2 regions of the Streptomyces sp. NPDC046881 genome follow, and region 2 is predicted to be linked to the other one. Evidence: riboswitches for the same ligand, from Rfam matches in the RefSeq annotation. Region 2 holds a riboswitch; the other holds the start of a gene.
What was found. Region 2 has a riboswitch for guanidine ahead of ABZ923_RS13280 (multidrug efflux SMR transporter). Riboswitches for the same ligand answer to the same signal wherever they lie in the genome.
Positions count from the first base shown of each region.

Region 1 (7,493 bases), on a different contig from region 2:
GTGACACGCAGATCCAGCAGCACCGGACCGGGGGCGTACTTGCGGGCGTTGGTGACCAGCTCACTGACCACCAACTGGGTGAGGTCGAGGGCACGCTGCGAAACCGGAATGCCGTGCTCGCCCTGGACCCGGGTAAGAAAAGCGGCGGCGATGTGGCGGGCCCGGGCAATGTCCTCGCCGTCCCCGACCAGGGCAGCACTGGCCTGTATGACCGGCCTGCCCGGCGCTGCGCCGCCTGCTGGCGCCGACTCTGGTTCCATCACGACCGTCATCCGCTCTCCGTCCGCAAAATCTCCGCGCGGCTACCCGCGCGACTGCGGATCACGCCATGCCCTTTGTTTCGGATCGGCCACAGATCGGCGCCGCTCGTCCCCTGCCGGGCGGCGCTGCGCGCCAGGCGCTGAGTGTGCCAGGATCACCGGCATGTCCACGGGAAAAATGACCGGCACCGAACACGCTGGGCAGACCGTTCAGCTGTCGGTCGTGACCAGCGCCACCGACGGCATCCGCGTACTCTCCCTCGCCGGAGAGATCGACCACCACACCGGCGACACACTCCGCCAAGCCCTGGACGCCTCCGACAGTCCCCGCCCCTGCGTCGTGGTCGACATGCGCCAGGTCACGTTCATGGACTCCAGCGGCATCAACATCTTCCTCGCCGCCCACCGCGCCTTGAGCGAGGCCGGCGGCTGGCTGCGCCTGGCCGATGTCGGCGACTCCGTCATGCGCACCATCAGCCTCGTCGGCGTCGACACCGTCATCGACTGCCGCGAAACCCTCCGCCAAGCCCTCACCAACTGACCGACGACCGGCCCTCGACAGCAACCAAGCGCCGGCCAGCCGCGGCCGCTGCGGGCGAGGTCTCCGAGACGGGCACCGCCACCGATCATCTGTGGGCGGCAGGAGCCGCCGCAGCATCGATCTACGTGTGGCTCTGGGTGATCCCGTGGCAGTGGCGGGTGGAGAACGCGGGGTACGAGGTGGGGCGGTGTACGTCACCGCCGTTGGCGTCGTTCTGCTCTACGCGACCGCCTGGCTGGCGAGGGCACTCGCCTGCGTCGACACCCGCCCCGCGAACGCGCTGCTCGGGCCGAGCCGCGAGGAGGAACTGACCCGACGGGTAGCGGACCTCGCCGAGAGCCGCGCCGGCGTGGTCGACGCCGAGCGGCGGCGGATCGAGCGCGACCTGCACGACGGCGCACAGCAGCGCCTGGTGGCACTCGCCATCAATCTCGGCCTCGCCAAGGCCACCCTCGGCGACCTGCCGGAGGAAGCCCGCAAGGTGATCGACGAGGCACATCGCGAAGCGAAGGTGGCCCTCCCCGAGCTGAACGACCTCGTGCGTGGCCTGCATCCCGCGGTCTTGGAAGACCGCGGGCTCGACGCCGCCCTCTTCGGCGTCGCCACCGCCTGCCCATACCGGTGCGGCTGTCGGTGAACCTGCGGCGGCGCCCGTCGCCCACCGTCGAGGCGATTGCGTATTTCCTGGTCTCCGCGACCCTGACAAACGTGGTCAAGCACGCCCGGGCATACACGGCCGACGTGACCGTCGAACAGACAATGGGGACGCTGTTGATCGCCATCACGGACGACGGCGTGGGAGCAGCCCCCTCGGGGCCCGACCACTGTCACCGCGAGGGTCCGCGAACTGGTCAGCTCTGGGAGGCATGTTCAGCAAGGTGACGAAGGGATACAACGCCGTCCCCGTCTCCTCTCTCCACTGCGAACCCGCGAATGCTGAGCGACTGGGACAGAAATGTCCAGCGCGAGATGGCGCACTACTCACTGCTGGTCCACCTGTACGAGAGGTCCGGGGACTTCCTGCGGGGTACGACTCCCCAAGAGGTCGGATTCCCCTACCCTGCTCGTGACACCATCTCGGCCTTGCTCGCATCCGGCGACCCGATGCGTTCAGGCCGCCTGGAACCTGACGAACCGGTCCCCGGGCAGTCGGCCGCGCCTGACCTCGCGCTATGAGGCCGACGGTGTCTCGCTCACCTGTCGACAGGCCGACCCGCCACGCTGTCTTGAGCTGTAGGGGTCTCAGAGAACACCGCGCAGGTCGACTACCGACCGGTCCTCTGTCAAGTAAGTGCGATAACGGCCCTCAGCGAACATCTCCCGCAGAAACATTCCGGGGAAGTCCAAGACCTCGTCTCGATCGGCCAGCGCGATCCGGACTCGATAGCGGCTGTCGCCATCGAGGACCAGCACATCACACCAGTCCGGCTCCGGCGCCTCGAGGCCGACCAGTGTGATGCCGTCCTCGGCCATCTGACCGACCCAAGCCGCCAGGTCCTCCAGCAGCCAAGCCATGTTCATCCAGGAGGGCGCGTCGGCGGCCGGCTGCCAGTCGTATGTGCGACGCGCCTCTCGCCCGGTGGCGGGCGGCTCACCCTCGAAGTAGACGGGCGGTGCCGACAAGCCGCTGATCTCAGTGAACGCAATGGTGCGGGACCGGAGCGTGAGCGCGGTGACGCGGAAGCGGTCGCTGCCGAGGTCGAAGGCGACTTCTGACGCATGGGTGAGAAACTCACTGTCCGGATCGGTCACGAATTCCCCTTCCTGGGGGGCGGAGCGCCGCCGCCGGCCGACTGGCGGGCCGGAGGCGGCCGAGCTGCTGGCTGGAAGGCCTTACCGCAGTCGGGAGTAGGACCCGACGTAGCGGTACCGGTCCTCAGCGGTGGACGCCGGAATGGTCCACTTGAGGGGACTGTACGCGGCAGACAGCTTCTCGTTGCCGGAAGCAGTTCGTGTGGCTGTCAGGGCCGCGCTGGACATTGAGTTCACCAGGGGCTCGTAGGAGCCCAGGTACGCCTCGGTGCCATCCGAGGTGTCGCCCCAGGCCGCGGGAGCACTCGGATCCACCGGCGTGTTCTCGTCCACGGCGTCGGCCTCGTCCACGACCTCGCCCTCGGGAGCCTCACTGTTGTCGGGAGCATCCTCCTCCACGATGGTTCCCTCGTCGTCGGCGGCGAGGGACCTGTTCTCCTTGGCCAGGGCCGTACTGACCCAGTTCGGGCACCGGACGACGCCCACGCAGTACATGGTGATCACGCCCTTGTCCTGGCCGTCACGCTGCACCTTCTCGTTGACCGAGAGGATCATCTTGTACTGCTTGACGAGAGTGCACACGCCGTTCCGGCACCGGTACTTACCCGCGTATCCGGTCATGTGATACGTCGTCGTGTTCCCGACGCGGTCGCGGTTCGGGGACTTCGCGATGTACTCGACCGCGGAGTATTTCGTGATGTTGTGCTTCTTCTTGACCTTGTTCCAGCCGAAGCCCTTGTCTCGTGCGCGGTCGTAGTAGCCAACGCGCAACGAAGCCTTGCCGGGGCCCGAGTAGTCGAGGTGCTTGAGAATCTTGTATGCCGGGTTGGCTGCGGCCGGTCCGGCTTCACTGCTGGTCGTGGCAGCTGCCGGAACGGCGAGGGCGCCGAGCACGGCCGCGGTTGCCGCCGCACCCATGGCGATTTTGACTCGTCTCACTCTGATCTTCCCCCTTACAGGTCTGTGCCGGACATAGAAGATCGGCACGAGGGGGGACACTAAGCAGAACGCGATCAAGGAGCAAAGATTTTTTGTAGAATGGCGGCCATTTCAAGACATCACCCACATCGTGATAATTCGGACGCCTGGGTCTTGGTGGGTCCCGGAAACGCGCCGGGTGAGCGCCGGGTTCCACGACTCCGAGCGCTTCTCGAGGCGCAGGATGCGGCGGTGGCCGGTGATGACCAACTGCGTAGCGGCGATGAGTCGACAAGCCGTTGAGCCTGGGGCGCATAGTGCGGGGCGGTGCACGGAGAAGTTGTTGCGCCCCTTCGACGGCCCCGAGACGGCCCGGATGGGTCATGAGCGGTCGACCACAGCAACCCCAGCCGAGAGCATCTGTGCGATCACCAGGTCCGCCACCTCGTCCTCACAGATCACCTGCGCCATCGGCGGATCGCCTCTCATGATCGGTAGATAGGCGTCGCCGATCAGATGGACCTCCCCAGCACCCAGGGGTCGCTCGAAGCGGACACGCCGGCGTGCACCACCGGGCGAGCGGGCGCTGCTCCCCCGGCGGACTCACCGATCGTTACGGAACGCCGTCCTGCAGAGACGCTGGCAGCCCCAGGGAACCATCCCTTCAGCCACGGGCTCTGGGGGACGACGGCGTATGGCACGAGGCCTTGTTCTTCCCAGCCGACGGGAGCGAAGTCTTCGGCCTCTGGCGGCTGCGCTCGCACGGGCTGAGCCTGCAGGATCCTTCGACGTCACGGATGAGGACCTGCGGTCCGCAGGGAGGCTGCAGGCCGGTTCGAGAAAGCTCTGGCGGAAATCAGCGCTTCCTTCATCACAGGTGCGAAGCCGTTTGAACTGGTGCAGCCAGGCCACGAATAACCCGCATTTCGCCCGGCGGCACCTCTTGTCGGCCTGCAGGCAACGCATCCGGGAGCCGGGACGGACCCTGTCCTGTCGGTACCGCTCATGCGTCAGGGCACAGGATGAACAGTGGGAAGGCGCGCCGGCTGGGTTGATCACCGATCTCCTTCAGCGCTGCGCGGATCTCATGCAGGTGGCCGGTGGTCAGCTGCAGTGGGGGCTCGTCGGGCTGATAGAGGGTACGGATCGGGTAGTCCACGCCCGGCTGCCGGGTCATCTCGATATGGCAGCCGAGTACGTGGGTGACATTCCGTTGGTCACAGAAGTCGATCAAGCGATCGATCGTCCGGCTGAATGCCTGCCAGTCCTTGATGTACAGGCGGCCGGGGTAGACCGTGTCACCGGTGAGGAGGAACCCGGTCCACGCGTCGTAGAACGTGACGGCCGCTTCGTGGTGGCCCGGGGTGGCCAGGCATTCCAGCACCCGGCCCCCGAGGTCGACCTGCGCCACGGCATCGGGATGATCGGCAAATCCGAAGTACGGCCAGGCGCTGGTCAGCTCCGCGCCGATCACCGTGGTGTCGGGACGATCAGTGAATTGGCCATCGCCGGCGACGTGGTCGCCATGCGGATGGGTGTGCAGCACCAGCAACTGGTACCCGTGTCGGGGGTAGCGATCGAGCCAGGACTCCATGAGCTCATCGACCACCTGGCGAAGTGGGAAGAACTCGGCGGATGCGGTCGCTCCTGTGTCGATCAGCACCGCCCGCTCGTTACCGAAGAGCAGAAACAGGAACGGCGCCTCGTAGTCAATCGCCATGTTCTGCCGCAGAATGAACGTGTGCTCGTCGTAGGTGTGGACCTGGATGTCCGGGTCAGTGTTGTGCTTGGCCGAGGGCGAGCCATGGATCCACCGGACATCCAGTCCACGAGGGCTGGGGGTCGATCGGGTAAAGTCGATCAGAGAAGTGCGGGCACCCATGACGTCTCCTTGAGTGCGTCGTCTTGGCGGGCCGGGTACGGCGCACATCTCGTCCGGGGCAGGCACGTACGAGCCTCCAAGGCGACGCTAACAGGCGGAGCTGGTGGTCGTGAAGGCGGGCGTGTGGGACTCGAACACCATGGCTCGGGAGCCCCCGTCGCTCTGCACCCGGGCTCTGTGCTCTCACCCAGTTTTGGGTGTCCGGCGTTGTCTGTTCCGTGCACCCGGGTGGGCGATGAGCAAGACGCCGGACTTCTTCGTTGACCTGCGGCGGGTGGGCGCGCTCAAACGGGAGCGTCTTGGCGGTCGGCCGTCGGACGCCGCACTGTCCAACGCCCTACGACCACCGGTATCGGGGGATCCGATCGGGCGCGTGGTCGCCGGAGGACAGATTTCCGCAGCAGCTCAAGTCACCATGGCCAGTTGGCTGCCCATCGCAATCTGGAGAACTTCCGTCTGATCACCTTGCGCGGTGCCTTCCGGCACACCGTCTGGGCGGGTCTTTTCGCACCGAAGAACACGTGCATCGACGAGGCCGTCTACCACTACCTCACCACCGGTCTCCTACCCTGCCGCGACGCACCTGCCAGAACTGATCTAGTGACCTGAGTCGGAGATTTTCGGGTAGTTCTCGCGAGCTGCCCGAAGTGCCGAAGACCGGATTCCAGCAGGCCGGGCCTAACCTGGCGGCCGCACGGCTTCCGGCTGACGGCCGCCGATCTGACGAAGAATCTCTAACTCAGGTCACTAGGTCGTGTTCGGAAGTAGGCGGAGCCATTCGTCTATGGCGGTGACGTGGACGGTGGCCACGTAGTGGACGGCAAGCGCATCGAGCCGGGTGGCTGCCGCCCGGTGGCGTTCGAGGCGGTTGATACCGCACTCCACGGCATGGCGGCCGCGGTAGTCGATCGGGGCGAAGGCGGGCGGGCGGGCGCCACGGCTGCCGCGCCTTCGCCGGTGACCGGCCTGGTCGGCAGGCTCGGGAATCCTGCCAGTCGACCAGCCCCGCCGCATCGGCCGGGTGAGGGCGGCGGGGCGGTGCCGGAGGCGAGGCCAATGCGTAATCGGTGGTAGTTGCGGGGTCGGTCCGCTCCGTGTGGGATGCGCCGGTCGGCATCGAGGGCGGTGAGGGCGTCCGTGCGGGTACTGGTCAGCTCGTACGTGGAGGCGAGGTGGCGTTGCACGGCGAGCCGGGCTCTGACGGGGGCGGGGCGGGGGGTGGCCGCGGGCGCTGTGGTAGTCGGACGCGGCGGCTAGGTGGGCGCGCCAGGCGGGTGCTTGTCTCAGATCATGCCCAGGGCGTCGAGTCCGGCGGTCCGATCCGCGGCGAGCCGGCCGACGGTGCGGGCGTCGCACATGGTGATGGTGAAGGCCCAGCCGGTAGCCGGCGAGGTGGTCGTGTTGCATCGCGGCTTGCGGCCGCAGCGCTTGCGTTTCCGCGTCCGGGAACGGGCAGCGGGGCCGGGCAGGATGGTCCTGTCCGGCCCCGCTGTCGTCGCGTCGGGATGCCGACGTGGTTGCCATGGTGCCGGATGTCGGTCAGGTGGATCCACGGATACACCTGTGCCATGAGAATCCTATTTGCGTTTTGTGCGCCCTATCACGGCTGCGACTGCGAGGACGACTACGATGACGACCACCAGAACTGAGATCGGCGTTCCGGACGGCCATCCCTTGTAGGCCATTGTCACGTGGTTCATTTCACCTCACGAGGTGGCTCGATCATAGATTTCCTGGGTTGCGTTTCCCGCGGCCGTCCCACCGAACGCGCACACAGGGGCCGCGGTACCGCCGGTGATGTATAGGCAGCCCGCCGTGAAGCCTTTGTCCGCGGCGAATGAAAGTGCCGTACCAGCCGCCTCCTTCCACTGTCCCTGGGAGACCTGACTGGCGATCTGCCCGATGCTGACGACGTCGGACGCAAAGCCGACCTTCTTGGACGCAGACTCCGCGAAACTCATGAACGAGGTTCCGGTGGGGTCGATGCGGTTGACGGGGTCGCCGGCAGCGTAGAGGTAGGGGTTTTGTTCTCGGCCGGAGGGGTCGGGCTGCGTGAAGCGGCCTATGTTGGGGTCGTAGTATCGGGCCTGCAGGTGGTAGAGGCCCGTGGGATCCTGGTAGTTGCCGGCGAAACGGTAGG
Region 1 is NZ_JBEYXJ010000001.1:59,240-66,732, forward strand. Features, by position in the region: gene ABZ923_RS00250 (ATP-binding protein) at 1-272, opposite strand, end outside; gene ABZ923_RS00255 (STAS domain-containing protein) at 424-801, shown strand; partial or broken gene ABZ923_RS00260 (histidine kinase) at 891-1,614, shown strand; gene ABZ923_RS00265 (hypothetical protein) at 2,044-2,553, opposite strand; gene ABZ923_RS00270 (hypothetical protein) at 2,635-3,540, opposite strand; partial or broken gene ABZ923_RS00275 (IS5/IS1182 family transposase) at 4,291-4,380, opposite strand; gene ABZ923_RS00280 (MBL fold metallo-hydrolase) at 4,475-5,353, opposite strand; guanidine-III (ykkC-III) riboswitch at 5,366-5,433, opposite strand; gene ABZ923_RS00285 (hypothetical protein) at 5,589-5,813, shown strand; gene ABZ923_RS00290 (hypothetical protein) at 5,819-5,962, shown strand; gene ABZ923_RS00295 (RHS repeat-associated core domain-containing protein) at 7,060-7,493, opposite strand, start outside.
Region 1: another riboswitch for guanidine. It lies ahead of ABZ923_RS00280 (MBL fold metallo-hydrolase); the one in region 2 lies ahead of ABZ923_RS13280 (multidrug efflux SMR transporter).

Region 2 (7,493 bases):
GAGGAATACTGGCGGGCATGACCCGCTTGATCCTCGCCACCCGCAACGCCGGAAAGATCACCGAGCTGAGGGCCATCCTGGCCGACGCCGGACTCCCCCACGAGCTCGTCGGCGCGGACGCCTACCCCGACGTCCCCGACGTCAAGGAAACCGGCATCACCTTCGCCGAGAACGCCCTGCTCAAGGCCCACGCGCTCGCCCAGGCCACCGGGCTGCCCGCCGTCGCCGACGACTCCGGCCTGTGCGTCGACGTCCTGAACGGCGCGCCCGGCATCTTCTCCGCCCGCTGGGCCGGCCGCCACGGCGACGACCAGGCCAACCTGGAGCTGCTCCTGGCCCAGCTCTCCGACATCGATGACGCACACCGCGGCGCCCACTTCGCCTGCGCGGCGGCCCTCGCCCTCCCGGACGGCACGGAACGGGTGGTCGAGGGCCGGCTGCCCGGCACCCTGCGGCACGCCCCCGCCGGCACGAACGGCTTCGGCTACGACCCGATCCTCCAGCCGGACGGCGAAACCCGCACGTGCGCGGAGCTGACTCCCGAGGAGAAGAACGCGATCAGCCACCGGGGGAAAGCGTTCCGGGGGCTGGTGCCGGTGGTGCGGGAACTGCTGGGCTGAGAGCACAAAAAACGACCTGCGAGTCACCCTTCGATTCGCAGGTCGCTTCTGTGCGGCGGAAGGGATTCGAACCCTCAAGCCCGATCAAGGGCCACAGATCCTAAGTCTGCTGCGTCGCCATTGCGCCACCGCCGCTAGCCGCCTGCCATCGTACCGGGAGTTGCTCGCCGCCTACCGCCGCCCCTGCACCAGGTACGCGTGATCGCATGGCAGTTGGGGCACAGCAGCCGCAGGTTCTCCCGCCTGTTGTCGTGCCAGTCGCCGTCGACGTGGTCGATCTCCAGGGTCATCGGCCTGCCGCGCCACTCCGGGCCGACTCCGCACCTGGCGCACCGCTCGGGAACGCCCACTGCGCGGAGCGCCCGCCGGAGGCGTTCGGTCGCGATCCGGTGTCCGCCTTCGTGCCGCACCAGGACGGCTTCCGGCCGCTTGGCATTCGTACCCCGCTTCCCTCGCTGATGTGCCTGGCCGAGAAAGTGCGCGGTGTCGAGACCGTCTTCGGCGATCCACTTGCCGAGCAGCGCGCGTTGACCGCCGTTGTTGGCACGACCGAGGCGGCGAAGCACCTCGGCGACGGATGCCGACGCATCGGCCACCGCCCGCAGCTCCTCCGGCGCGGGTCGCACCTGCCTGCCGGTGGGCGCGGCTGCCTGGGCCAGCCGCTCGCGCGGGTACTGCGCTCCGCTGCTCATACGGCACCCGCTCGGGCACGGCTCTTGCCACGGCCTCGGTACGTGTCGGTGGTCGAGTGGCAGTTGGGGCAGAGGAACCGGAGGTTCTCTACGCGGTTGTTCCGCCAGTTGCCGTCGACGTGGTCGACCTCGAGTGGGAGTCGCTCGCCGAGCCAGAGCGGCTCGGTACCGCACAGGGCGCAGCGCTCCTCCACGCCCAGCTCGCGCATGGCCCGCTTGAGTCGCTGACTCGGGACACGCGGAGCGTGCGCCGACGTGTCCTCGACAAGGATCTCCTCGGGCGTTCGCCGGCGCTGGTTGTGCCGCATCCGCTCGGTTCGGACCGCAGGTGTGAAGTGCGAGGTGTCGATGCCGTACGCCTTGATCCGCCGGGCGATGTTGGCCTGGTGACCGCCCACGGAGTCGAGCCCGAGTCGGCGCACGACCTCATTGGTGCTCGTGGAAACCGCGACGACCGGCTCGAGAACCTCGCGCGTCCACTTCACCCCCTCCGGCGCGAAGTGCGACGTGTCGACCCCGAGCTTCTTCATCCGCCGCCTGACGTAGTCCCGCCTCGAACTCCTCGGATCCACCCCCAGCCTCTCCAGCGCCTCCGACAACGTCCTCGCGCCGCGAGCCGCCGTCTCCAGCCGTTCCTTCGTGTACGCGCTGGCCCCCATCGAGCCCCCTCCGTCCCGGGCAGGTGTTCCTTGCCCGTACGGAGTAACGAACCGGTTATCGGACAGTCACGCCCGGAATCACGGAAAACGGCCCGCGCCGGGGGTTCCGGTGCGGGCCGTTGTCGCGGTGGGGGCGGGTCAGATGCCCAGGTCCTTGATGATCTTGGCTACGTGGCCGGTGGCGCGGACGTTGTAGAGGGCGCGTTCCACCTTGCCCTCCTCGTCCACGACGATCGTGGAGCGGATGACGCCCAGGTAGGTCTTGCCGTAGTTCTTCTTCTCGCCGTACGCGCCGTAGGCTTCGGTGACCTTCTTGTCGGGGTCGGCGAGCAGGGTGATCTTCAGGGACTCCTTCTCGCGGAACTTCGCCAGCTTCTCCGGGGCGTCGGGGGAGATTCCGATGACGTCGTAGCCGGCGCCGGCCAGGAGCTCCAGGTTGTCCGTGAAGTCGCAGGCCTGCTTGGTGCAGCCGGGGGTCAGCGCGGCGGGGTAGAAGTAGACGATGACCTTGCGGCCCTTGTGGTCCGAGAGGGACACCTCGGTGCCGTCGGCGTCGGGGAGGGTGAAGGCGGGGGCCACGTCCCCCGGCTGGAGTCGCTCGCTCATCGGGCCAGCGTAACCGGGGGGCCTTGCGGTGCGGCGCGACCCAGAGCTGACAAACTGTTCGGAACAGCATCAGGAGACTTCGGAGGCCGTACGGTGGCGGACACGTCGGACACCAGAACCCCGGCGCAGATCGAGGCGGACATCAGGCGCCGCCGTGAAGTGCTGGCCGAGACGCTCGACGAGATCGGGGTGCGGGTGCATCCGAAGACCATCGTCGGGGACGCCAAGGCCAAGGTGATCGCGAATGTCGATCACACGGTCGGGCGGGCGTATGTGCAGGTCAACCGGGCCGTCAGTGAGGTGCGGGCCCGGTTCGTGGATGAGGAGGGGGCGCCCCGCCTGGAGCGGGTCGTGCCCGTCGCGCTCGTCGTCGTGGGGGTCGTGGGGCTGCTCGCCCTCGGGGCCCGGCGGCGCAGGGACTGACCGGGGCAGGTAGGTTCGAGCCGTGAGCGCCAACAGAAACGAGCACAGCACTCCCCACCACGACAAGCTTCCGATCCGGATGCTGCACGACCGGGTTCTCGTGCGGCAGGAGACCGGTGAGGGCGAGCGGCGGTCGGGGGGCGGCATTCTGATTCCCGCCACCGCGGCGGTGGGGCGGCGGCTGGCCTGGGCCGAGGTCGTGGCCGTCGGCCAGAACGTACGGACGGTGGAGCCCGGCGACCGTGTCCTGTTCGACCCGGAGGACCGGGCGGAGGTGGAGGTGCGGGGCGTGGCGTACGTGCTGATGCGCGAGCGCGACCTGCACGCCGTGGCCGCCGACCGGTTCGAGGGGTCGGAGGACTCCACGGGCCTGTACCTGTAGCAACGCGTAGCGAAGAGGGCCGGTGACGGTGGTCACCGGCCCTCTTCGTCGTGTTTTTGCTAGGTTCGGAAGGAACCCGACGAGACGCGCCGTACCGGGTCGAAGGCAAAGACGACGCAGCGGAGAAGAGCCGTCACGTCTCGGAGGTGCCTGTCATGGCCTGGGTTCTGCTCGTCGTCGCCGGTCTGCTGGAGGTCGGCTGGTCGATCGGGATGAAGTACAGCGAGGGTTTCACCCGGCTCGTCCCCAGTGTGTTCACCGGCGCGGGCATCGTCGCCAGCATGGTTCTGCTGTCGTACGCCGCGAAGTCCCTGCCCATCGGTACGGCGTACGGCGTGTGGGTGGGGATCGGCGCGGCCGGGGCGGCGGTGCTCGGCATGGTGGTGCTGGGTGAGCCGGTCACCGCCGCCCGGATCTTCTTCGTGTGTCTGCTGCTGGTCGCCGTGGTGGGGCTGAAGGCGACCAGCGGCCACTGACAGGCCGGGCGGGCCCTAGGTGCCGGGGAAGCCTCCGGCACCCGCGTCGGTACCGGAGGTGTCGCCACCCGTCGTGCCGCCGCCCGGCGTTCCGCCCCCGGTGTTGGCGCCTCCGCCGGTCGTGTCGCCGCCCGTGGTCCCGCCGCCGGTGGTCGGGCCTCCGCCGGTCGTGTCGCCGCCGGTGGTCGCGCCGCCGTCCGTGGTCGTACCGCCGTCGGTGGTGGGGTTCCCGCCGGTGGTGGCGCCGCCGGTGGTCGGGGTGCCGGTGGCGCCGCCGTCGGTGGGGGTGGCCGTGGCGCCGTCGGTCGGGGTCGCGGTCGCGCCGCCGTCGCTGGGGCCGCCGTCGGTGCCGGGCGTGGCGCTGCTGGTGGTGGCGGGCGGCTCCTGGATCTGGTCGGCGCCCGGTTCGAGCTGGAGGTCGAAGTCGCGGACCGGCTTGCCCCGCAGCGCGTCGCGCGTGTACTGCGCCCAGATCTGGGTGGGCGGGCCGCCACCGTTCATGCGGGCCTGGCCGAGGGCCCCGTACAGCGGCTGGTGCTTGGCGGTCACCGGGTCCTGGCCCATGACGGAGACCACCGTGGCCAGGTCGGGGGTGTAGCCGGCGAACCAGGCGGCGGTGTCGCTCTCGGCGGTACCGGTCTTGCCGGCCGCGGGGCGGCCCGCGGCCTGCGCGGCGGTGGCGGTACCGCTCTGCACCACGCTCTGCAGGACGGAGGTGGTGGTGTCGGCGGCCTCCCGGCTGACGGCCTGCTTGGCCGCCTCGTCGGGCAGCTTGACCTCCTCCGTGCCCTCCTTGGTGATCTTCTCGACCAGTGTGTACGTGCCGTGCTTGCCGTGGTTGGCGAGCGTGGCGTAGGCCTCGGCCATGTCCAGGACGCTGGCGGTGGCGGTGCCGAGGGCGATGGACGGGTACGGCTGGAGGTCCGGGGTGTCGGAGGGGACGCCGAGGTCGATCGCGGTCTGCTTGACCTTGGCGGGGCCGACGTCGACGGCCATCTGCGCGTACACGGAGTTCACCGACAGGTCGGTGGCCTTGCGGACGGTGATCGGGCCGTACGACCGCTGGTCCTCGTTCTCGGGGGCGTAGGCGCCGCCGGTCCAGCCCTGGACGGGGCGCTGGTTGGTGCCGTCGTAGACCGTGTTCGGGGTGATGGTGCGGCCGTCCTGGGTGGTGGACCCGTTCTGCACGGCGGAGGTGAACACGAACGGCTTGAACGTGGAGCCGACCTGGAAGTCGCCGCGGGTGGCGCCGTTGGTGTACTGCTTCACGTAGTCGATGCCGCCGTACATGGCGACGACCTTGCCCGTTCTGGGGTCGACGGAGGCGCCGCCGGCCCGGACGTAGGTGTCGGCCTTGCGGTTCTTCTTGTCCAGCTTGGACATCAGCTGGTCGTCGACCGCCTTGACGAAGGCGTCCTGCCGCTTCTTCTGGATGGTGGTGGTGATGCGGTAGCCGCCGGCCGCGAGGTGGTCGGCGTCGATGATGTTGTTGGTGGTCAGGTAGTGCTTGACCGCCTCCACGAGGTAGCCGCGCTGGCCGGACATGCCGGTGGAGATCGTCTGCTCCTTCGGCATCGGGAACTTCATGCCGGCGCGCTTGGACTCGCTCAGCCAGCCCTTGGTGACCATGCCGTTCAGGACGTAGTTCCAGCGGGCGACGGCGGCCTTCTTGTTCTCCGGGTGGGCCACGACGTCGTACTCGCTCGGCGCGTTGACGAGCGCGGCGAGGTAGGCGGCGCGGGCAGGGTCGAGGTCGGCGGCGTCCCTGCCGTAGTAGGCCTGGGCGGCGGCCTGGATGCCGTAGGCGTTGCGGCCGAAGTAACTGGTGTTGAGGTAGCCCTCCAGGATCTCGTCCTTGGACTTGTTCTGGTCGAGCTTGATCGAGATGAAGAACTCCTTGGCCTTGCGGGTGACCGTCTGTTCCTGGGCCAGGTAGTAGTTCTTCACGTACTGCTGGGTGATGGTCGAGCCGGACTGCTTGCCCTTGCCGGTCGCGGTGTTCCACCCGGCGCGGAGCATGGCCTTCGGGTCGACGGCCGACTCGGTGTAGAAGTCGCGGTCCTCGGCGGCCAGTACGGCGTGCTGGGCGTCCTTGGAGACCTGCGCGAGGCTGACGTTCTCGCGGTTGACCTCGCCGTCCCGGGCGAGCTGGGAGCCGTCGGCGTAGAGGTAGACGTTGCTCTGCTTGGTCGCGAAGGCGTTGGCGGGCGGGATCTTCACCATGGAGTAGCCGAGGTAGAAGAGCCCGACGAGCAGCAGCACGCCGATGACGAAGGTGCCGAGCACCATGCGCCACGTGGGCAGGATCCGCCGCCATCCGGTCCGCTTGGGGCGCTTGCCCTTCTTGTCCTTGGCCTTGCCGTTGCCCTTGCCGCCGGCGGAACCACCGTCGGCGGCGGAGAGAACGGTGGTCGCGTCCTCGGCGGAGGGGGTGGCGGCGGCTGCGGCGGTCCCCTTCGCGGCCTGGGCGCCGGCGGCGGCGCCGGCGGCGGGTGTGGCGGCGGCCTGGGCGGCGGCGCCGGCGGCGGCAGCGGTACCGGCGGCGCGCGCGGCACGGGCGGCGCGGGCGGCGGCCGGGGAGGAGGCGGTGCCGGTCCCGGCCGCGCCGTTCGGGCCGGCGGGACGCGGAACGGTGGGGCCGGGGGTACGGGGGTTACGGCTGTCGGAGTCCGACTCCGCACCGGCGCGGGGCGCGTCGACCCGCCGGAGCACCTGCGTGGTCTCGGGCGCCTCAGCGGCCTTCGGCCCCCGGGGCGGGGTGACCCGCCGAAGCACCTGGGTACTCTCGGCCGGCTGCTCGGCGGAGCCCCCGGACCCGGCCGGCTTCTTGCCGCCGGATCCCTTTGCGGCGTCCGGGACATCACCGACGGCCGCCGCACCACGACCGGACACCGGACCACTGCCGGACGCCGAAGACCCGGAACCCGAGCCGCCCTTGACCGCCGGAACACCACCCGAGGCCGAGCCACGCCCGGACGCCGAAGCACCACCGGACGCCGGGCCGCGGCCGGACGCCGAAGCGCCGCCGGAGCCCGCGCCCCCGTCGCGCGCCGAAGCGCCGGTGGCGGCCGTGTCTCCGGCTGGGCCCGCGGCACGCGTCGGCTCCGTCCGGCTGCCGCGGGCCGCCTGGCGGGCCCGGGCGATGGAAGCCGTCCGGTCCTGCGCCCCCGAGTCCGCCGCGCCGGAACCCGTCGCACCGGACCGGTCACGAGACGCAACGCCGGAACCGTCACGGGACCCCGAGCCCGGCGCACCGGACCGGTCACCGGAGCCGGAACCAGCCAGGCCGGACCGGTCACCCGAGCCGGAGCCCGAACCGGAACCGGAACCCACCGCGCCGGAACCGCCACGCGACGCCGAACCCTGCGCACCAGAACGGTCACCAGACCCCGAACCCGCCAGGCCGGACCGGTCACCCGAGCCCGAGCCCGAACCCGCACCCACCGCGCCGGAACCGCCACGGGACCCAGAACCCGCCGTACCGGAACCGTCCCGGGACCCCGAGGCCTGCGCACCCGGACGGGCGCCGGACGGGGAGGTCGGGCTGTCCGTGCCGGTGGGGCGGTTGCCGGGGGTTGCCGGGCGTTCGGTGTCGGCGGGCTGCACGGGGGGTGTGGGGCGTTCCCGCCTGCCGT
Region 2 is NZ_JBEYXJ010000021.1:17,564-25,056, reverse strand. Features, by position in the region: gene rdgB (RdgB/HAM1 family non-canonical purine NTP pyrophosphatase) at 18-620, shown strand; tRNA gene ABZ923_RS13310 (tRNA-Leu) at 672-755, opposite strand; gene ABZ923_RS13305 (HNH endonuclease) at 755-1,312, opposite strand; gene ABZ923_RS13300 (HNH endonuclease signature motif containing protein) at 1,309-1,971, opposite strand; gene bcp (thioredoxin-dependent thiol peroxidase) at 2,110-2,577, opposite strand; gene ABZ923_RS13290 (DUF3618 domain-containing protein) at 2,671-3,000, shown strand; gene ABZ923_RS13285 (co-chaperone GroES) at 3,023-3,382, shown strand; guanidine-III (ykkC-III) riboswitch at 3,433-3,503, shown strand; gene ABZ923_RS13280 (multidrug efflux SMR transporter) at 3,538-3,858, shown strand; gene ABZ923_RS13275 (transglycosylase domain-containing protein) at 3,874-6,633, opposite strand.